DNA from 2 places in the Dactylosporangium salmoneum genome. Region 2 is predicted to be linked to the other one. Evidence: riboswitches for the same ligand, from Rfam matches in the RefSeq annotation. Region 2 holds a riboswitch; the other holds the start of a gene.
The links. A riboswitch is a leader RNA that binds a small molecule or an ion and turns the genes downstream of it on or off. The one in region 2 is predicted to bind thiamine pyrophosphate.

Region 1: it holds a riboswitch for thiamine pyrophosphate, as region 2 does, so the genes downstream of both, ABD352_RS23710 (ECF transporter S component) here and thiS (sulfur carrier protein ThiS) in region 2, are expected to answer to the same signal.

Annotation. Positions count from the first base shown of each region.
Region 1 is NZ_BAAARV010000034.1:45,521-48,912, forward strand. It holds gene ABD352_RS23700 (energy-coupling factor transporter transmembrane component T family protein) at 1-16, opposite strand, end outside; gene ABD352_RS23705 (ABC transporter ATP-binding protein) at 13-1,341, opposite strand; gene ABD352_RS23710 (ECF transporter S component) at 1,353-1,925, opposite strand; TPP riboswitch at 2,005-2,119, opposite strand; gene ABD352_RS23715 (alpha/beta fold hydrolase) at 2,172-3,002, shown strand; gene ABD352_RS23720 (acyl-CoA dehydrogenase family protein) at 3,067-3,392, shown strand, end outside.
Region 2 is NZ_BAAARV010000004.1:359,589-362,980, reverse strand. It holds gene thiD (bifunctional hydroxymethylpyrimidine kinase/phosphomethylpyrimidine kinase) at 1-257, opposite strand, end outside; gene ABD352_RS02630 (thiamine phosphate synthase) at 340-855, opposite strand; gene ABD352_RS02625 (thiazole synthase) at 849-1,613, opposite strand; gene thiS (sulfur carrier protein ThiS) at 1,606-1,809, opposite strand; TPP riboswitch at 1,808-1,918, opposite strand; gene thiO (glycine oxidase ThiO) at 1,944-2,981, opposite strand; gene thiE (thiamine phosphate synthase) at 2,978-3,392, opposite strand, start outside.

The DNA of each region.
Region 1 (3,392 bases), on a different contig from region 2:
CCCCTCGACCGCTCACCGGGTCAGCTCCAGGCGGCGGTCGCCGATCGCGTCGACGAGCTGCGGGTCGTGGGTGACCAGGACCAGTGCCCGGCCCTCGTCGCGCAGGTCGGCCAGCAGCGTGACCAGCTCCCGCCAGGTGCGCAGGTCCTGGCCGAAGGTCGGCTCGTCGAGCACCAGCACCCGCGGCGCCGCGGCCAGGGCGGTGGCCACGCTGAGCCGCCGCTGCTCGCCGCCGGAGAGGGTGAACGGGTTGGCCAGGGCCAGCTTGTCCAGGTACAGGCGCTCCAACAGCTCGTCCACGGCGGCCGGGGACGCCCCGCACAGGGCCAGCTCCTCGCGCACGGTCGCGGTCACGAACTGGTGCTCCGGGTTCTGGAACACCGAGCCGATCCGTCCGGCCAGCCGTCCGGCCCGCCAGCGGTGCGGCGGGCGGGCGGCGTCCCGGCCGGCCAGCTCGGCGGCGGCCGAAACCCGGCCGCCGGCCGGGCGGGCCAGCCCGCCCAGCAGCAGGGCCAGGGTGGTCTTGCCGGCGCCGTTGGGCCCCTCGACCGCGAGGGCCTGGCCCGCCAGCACCTCCTCGTCGACGACCGTGCCGGTGTGCGGCAGGACCAGCCCCTGCGCGCGCAGCAGCGGCCCGCCCGGCGCGGCGGCGGCCTTGCGAGCCGGCAGCGCGGCGCCCGGCGCCCACACCGCGTCCGGGTGCTCGCCGATCACGACGGCCCGGTCGACCAGGGCCAGCGCCTCCTCGACCCGGTGCTCGACGAGCACCATGGTGGCGTCGAGGTCGGCCAGCGCCTTGGTCACGGCGGTGCGCACCAGCCGGGCCCCCTCCGGGTCGAGGTTCGCGGTCGGCTCGTCGAGCAGCAGCAGGCCGGGGCGCAGGGCGATGGCCCCGGCGATGGCCAGCCGCTGCTGCTCGCCGCCGGAGAGCGCCGAGGTGTCGCGGTCGCGGCCGTACGGGAAGCCGACGGCGGCCAGGGCGGCGTCGACCGCCGGCCAGATCTCGGCCCGCGGCACGCCCCGGTTCTCCAGGCCGAAGGCGACGTCGTCGCCGGCCCGGCGCATGACCAGCTGGGTCTGCGGGTCCTGGAACACGATCGCGGTCCCGGCCCGCGCCTCGCGGGCCGGGCGGCCGTCGACGAGGACCTCGCCCTCCTGCTCGCCGGAGTCCTCGGCGAGCAGGCCGGCGAGCGCGGCGAGCAGGGTGCTCTTGCCGGCGCCCGAGGCGCCCTGCAGCAGTACCCGCTCGCCGTGCTCGATGCGCAGGTCCAAGCCGCGCACGGCCCAGGCCTTGCGCCCGGCGTGCCGCCAACCGAACCCGCGGAACTCGACGGAACCCATTGCTGTGCGTATCAGACCGCGACGCGCTCCCGGCCCGACGGGAAGCGGTCGAGCACGCCCGTGCGGGAAAGCGCCCGCTGCAGGGCCCAGCTGCCCGCGCCCGCGATCACCGCGCTGCTCACGATCACCAGGATCGCGTACGTCCAGCGCTGGCCGGTCGTCATCGGCGGGAGGTACTGCAGGACGCCCAGGTCCATCAGCGCCGCCCCGGCGCCGGACAGTGCGCCGCCGACCACGGCGTTGACCAGCCCGAAGCGGCGGTAGCCGGTGGCCGCGAAGGCGAACTCGCCGCCGATGCCCTGCACCAGGCCGGACGCGATGATGGTGAAGGTCCAGGGGGAGCCCATGACGGCGGAGATGGTGGCGGCGACGAGCTCGACGAACAGCCCGGCGCCGGGCTTGCGCACGACAAGCGGGCCGAGCACGGCGGGGATCAGCCACACGCCGTAGATGGCGGCCCGCCACGGCAGGGCGAAGCCGTTCAGCGCCGCCCACAGGTTGTTCCAGGCGTAGAAGACGGCGGCGAAGGCCACGGCGATGACGGCGGCCACGACGATGTCGACGGTGCGCCAACGTGTCTGCATTGCGAGATGCCTCCTAGTTCGGGGGTGAACCAGAAGGAGACGCGACGCCACGCGACCACGGATGGACGACGTGACGACTGGCGTGAGGTGACCGAACTCCCTGCGCTGGCATTACCCAGATCAGGTTCGAGGGTCTGCGCCGCCGTGGTCCGGCGGTCACACTCTCAGCGCTGTGCGCTCCCCTGTCGGATGTGCAGTTGTTCCCTGAAGGTAACAGTGAATCTTCTTCGCTCGTAGGCTCGGGTCATGAAAATCACGGCGCGCGATCTCACGTTCGACGTGGTCGAAGGTGGGCCGGCGGATGGGCGCGAGCCCGTCCTGCTGCTGCACGGCTTCCCCCAGCACAGCGGCGAGTGGGCGGCGGTGACCCCGCACCTGCACGCGGCCGGCCTGCGCACCTACGCCCTCGACCAGCGCGGGACCTCGCCGGGGGCCCGGCCCGAGGCGGTCGAGGCCTACCGGATCACGGAGTGCGCCCTGGACGTGGTGGCGGTCCTCGACGCGCTGGGGCTTGCCTCGGTACACCTGGTGGGGCACGACTGGGGGGCGGTGTGCGCCTGGAACGTGGCCCTGCGCCACCCCGAGCGGGTGCGCACCCTCACCGCCGTGTCGCTGCCGCACCCGCACGCCAGCGCCCACGCGACCTCGACCGATCCCGACCAGAAGGCCCGGTTCGGCTACATCAAGCTGTTCCGCCAGGCCGGCGTGGCCGAGGAGCGGCTGCTCGCCGAGGACGCGCGGCGCCTGCGCCGGCTGTTCGACGGCTCGGGCCTGTCCGCCGAGGCGGTCGACGGCTACGTGCGGCCGCTGCTGGAGCCGGGGGCGCTGACCGCGGCGCTGAACTGGTACCGCGCGATGAGCCCCCTCGACCTCGTCGGGCTCGGGCCGTGCCAGGTGCCCACGACGTACCTGTGGAGCGACGGCGACCTGGCCGTCGGCCCCACGGCGGCCCGCGCCTGCGCCGAGCACGTGGCCGCGGACTACCGGTTCGTCCCACTTGCGGGCATCAGTCACTGGATTCCCGATCAGGCGCCATCCGAGGTTGCGGCGGCCGTGCTGGCCCGCTCGCTCGGCTGAGGCATAGCGCACCCTACCCGCGGGTAATAACCTGGCTTGTAGGCCCGATCACCTGGGGGTGGCCATGGTTTCCACGTCGGTGCGCGCCGAGCGGGAGGCGCGCAAGGTCATCGAGGAGAGTCGCGAGACCGAGTGGAGGAAGCCCAGCTTCGGCAAGGAGCTCTTCCTGGGCCGGTTCCGCCTCGATCTCATCGACCCGCTGCCGGAGCTCGACCCGGTGGCCGAGGCGCGCGGGACGGAGTTCCGCGCGAAGCTCGCCGCGTACCTCTCGGCCGAAGTCGACGGCCAGCAGATCGAGCGCGACGCGCGCATCCCGGACGAGGTCCTGCGCTCCCTCGGGGAGCTGGGCGCCTTCGGCATGAAGATCGACGAGAAGTACGGCGGCCTGGG
Region 2 (3,392 bases):
GTCTCCGGGGTGGCCAGCATGCCGGTCTTCACCGCGGCCACGGGCAGGTCGTCGAGGACGGCGTCGAGCTGGGCGGCGACGAAGTCCGGGGCGACGGCCGAGATGCCCCGCACCCCGGCGGTGTTCTGCGCGGTGAGCGCGGTGATGACGCTGGTGCCGAAGACGCCGTGCGCGGCGAAGGTCTTGAGGTCGGCCTGGATGCCGGCGCCGCCGCCGGAGTCCGAGCCGGCGACCGTAAGTGCCACCGGTGGGTTCATGCAACCTCCGCTTCGCTCCGGTTGCCTGAACTTTGCAAGCTGAGCCATTGATGAGTGGCCCCTCCGCTGCGCTCCGGACCACTCATGCGGCCAGCAGCTCCTTCACCAGCCGGGCCGGGTCGTCGGACCGCATGACGGCGCCCATCACGGCGACGCCGGCCGCGCCCTCGTCGAGGCAGTCGCGGACCCGGGCCGGGGTGTCGACCCCGCCCAGCGCGTACACCGGGACGGGCGCGACCTGCGCCATGCGGCCGAGCGCGGCCAGGCCGAGCGGCGGGCCGTAGCCGGGCTTGCTGCGGGTCGGGTAGATGGGCGAGAGGGTGGCGTACGTGACGCCGTCCGCCGCGGCCGCCAGCAGGTCCTCCAGTCCGTGGCACTTGCGCAGGACCGGGTCCTCCTCCAGCAGCAGCCGGCCGCCGACCTGGTCGAGCACGTTGCGCACGGTGCTGGCCAGCTTGAGGCGCCGCCGCGGCGGCAGGTCGTGCTCGCGCAGGACCACCTCCCGGGCGCCGCCGTCGACGGCCATGGCGATCACGTCCTCGAGGGGCCGATCCGCCAGGTGCCGGTCGGTGAAGATCAACAGGCCGGGCTCTACCACGGGAGGCCTTCCATCGGGCTGGACGCGGTCGCGTGCGTGCGGCGGGGGATGCGGCCGGCGAGGTACGCCAGCCGGCCGGCCCGCACCGCGAGGCACATCGCCTCGGCCATGCGGGCCGGGTGCTCGGCCCGGGTGACGGCGGAGGCGAGCAGCACCCCGTCGCAGCCCAGCTCCATGGCCAGCGCCGCCTCGGAGGCGGTGCCGATGCCGGCGTCGAGGATGACCGGGACGGTGACCTTCTGCCGGATCAGCGCGATGTTGTGCGGGTTGCGGATGCCCATCCCCGAGCCGATCGGCGCGCCGAGGGGCATGACGGCGGCACACCCGGCGTCGGCGAGGCGCTGGGCGAGCACGGGATCATCCGAGGTGTACGGCAGGACGACGAACCCGTCCGCCACCAGCTGGGCGGCCGCGGCGACCAGCTCCACCCCGTCGGGCAGCAGCGTGTCCTCGTCGCCGATCACCTCCAGCTTCACCCACGAGGTGCCGAAGGCCTCGCGGGCCAGGTGGGCGAGCTTGACCGCCTCGGTCGCCGTGTAGCACCCGGCGGTGTTGGGCAGGACCCGCACGCCGCACCGCTCGATGACGCCGAGCAGCGACGGTGCCGCCGGGTCGAGCCTTCGCAGGGCGACGGTGACCAGCGCGGTGCCGCTGGCCCGGATGGCCGCCTCGAGCGCGGCGTGGCTGCTCGCCCCGCCCGTCCCGAGGATCAGGCGGGAGCCCAGCTCCTCCCCGGCGATCGAAAGCCCGTCAGCCACCCTGCACCGCCGTCAGCACCTCGACGTGGTCGCCCTCGGCGGGGCGGGTCTCGGCCCAGCGCGTGCGCGGCACGACGTCGCCGTTGAGGGCGACGGCTATGCCCCGGGCGTCGTCGCCCGCAAGGGTGCGGACCACGTCGGCGACGGTGATGTCATCCGCGACGGTCGACTCGATGGTGTTGACCACGAGGTGCATACGGCTCACTCCTGACTCCCTGCGCCGGCATGACCCGGATCAGGTTCGACGGTCGGGGGCTCACAGCCCCCCTCTCAGCCCGGTCACACCGGACTCCCGTGGGGTACGCCTCGACCATAACGCCGCGATCGGCGTCAGGTAAAGCGGGTCGCCCCGAACGCGGCGAGGCTCACGCCGGTCGTTCCGCGCGTCGCCAGGTCGGCGATGGCCTCGGCGGTGACCGGCGCGAGCAGCACACCGTTGCGGTGGTGCCCGGTCGCGACCAGGGCGCCGCCCGGCAGCCGGCCGAGGACCGGCGCGTTGTCCGGCGTCCCCGGGCGCAGGCCGGCGAGGGTCTCGGCCAGCGCCAGCTCGGCGACGCCGGGCAGCAGGTCGGCGGCCGGGCGCAGCAGGTCGAGCACCCCACCCGCGGTCACCGTGCGGTCCTCGCCGCGCTCCTCCTCGGTGGCCCCGACGACCAGTTCGCCGTCGGACCGCGGGACCAGGTACACGTGCCGGCCGTTCGCCACGCCGCGGACCACGTGGGTCAGCAGCGGCTCCGGGCCGCGCAGCCGCAGCAGCTGGCCCTTCACCGGGCGGACGGGCAGCCCGGTCAGACCGGCCGCGGAGGCGCCGGTGGCGACGATGGTGGGCTCGTGCGGTACCGCGGCCAGGTCTTCGATCTTCTCGGCGGCGAAGCGAAGGGGCAGGCTCCGCAGGGCGCGCAGCAGCAGCCGGGGGTCGACCTGGTGGTCGCCGGGGGCGAACGCGCCGCCGCGCACCCTCGGGGACAGCAGCGGCTCCCGCTCGCGCAGCTCGCGGCCGGTGAGCGGCTCGATCGGCGCCCCGGCCCGCCGGTAGTAGCCCACGAGGCGGTCGATCTCGGCCTGGTCGTCCCCGGTGAGCGCGACCAGCAGCGTCCCCTCGGTGCGGTAGCCCAGCGTCTGCCCGGTGCGCGCCTCGACCCGCGCGGCGAAGCCCGGCCAGCGGCGCATCGACGCGGTCATGAGCTCCTGCAGGGCCTCCTCGCCGAAGTTGGCCTCGGCGGTCGGGGCGAGCATGCCGGCCGCGACCAGCCCGGCGCCGCGCGCGGGGTCGGGGTCGTAGACGGTGATGTCGGTGACGCCCCGCTCGAGCAGCTCGAAGGCGATCGCCAGGCCGATGATCCCGCCCCCGACGATGCCGGCGCTCATCGGGTGAACTCCATGGCCGCCGCGTAGGGGTCCTCGGCCCCGCTGACCGCGCCGACCACGGCGACCGCGTGCGCGCCGGCGGCGTAGAGCTCCCCGGCCCGGGCCGCGGTCACCCCGCCGATGGCCACCACCGGCACGTCGACCGCCTCGGCGACCGCGCGCACCCCCTCGGGGCCGATCGCGGCCGGCAGCCCGGCCTTCGTGGTGGTGGCGAAGGCCGGCCCGACGCCGAGGTACGAGGCGCCGTCGGCGACCGCGCGCCGGGCCGTCTGCGGGTCCCGCGCGGTCGCGCCGAGGATGGCGCCGGGGCCGAGGATGCGCCGGGCCGCCGCCACCGGCAGGTCGTCGGCGCCCACGTGGCCGCCGTCGGCCCCCGCGGCGAGCGCGATGTGCAGCCGGTCGTTGACCAGG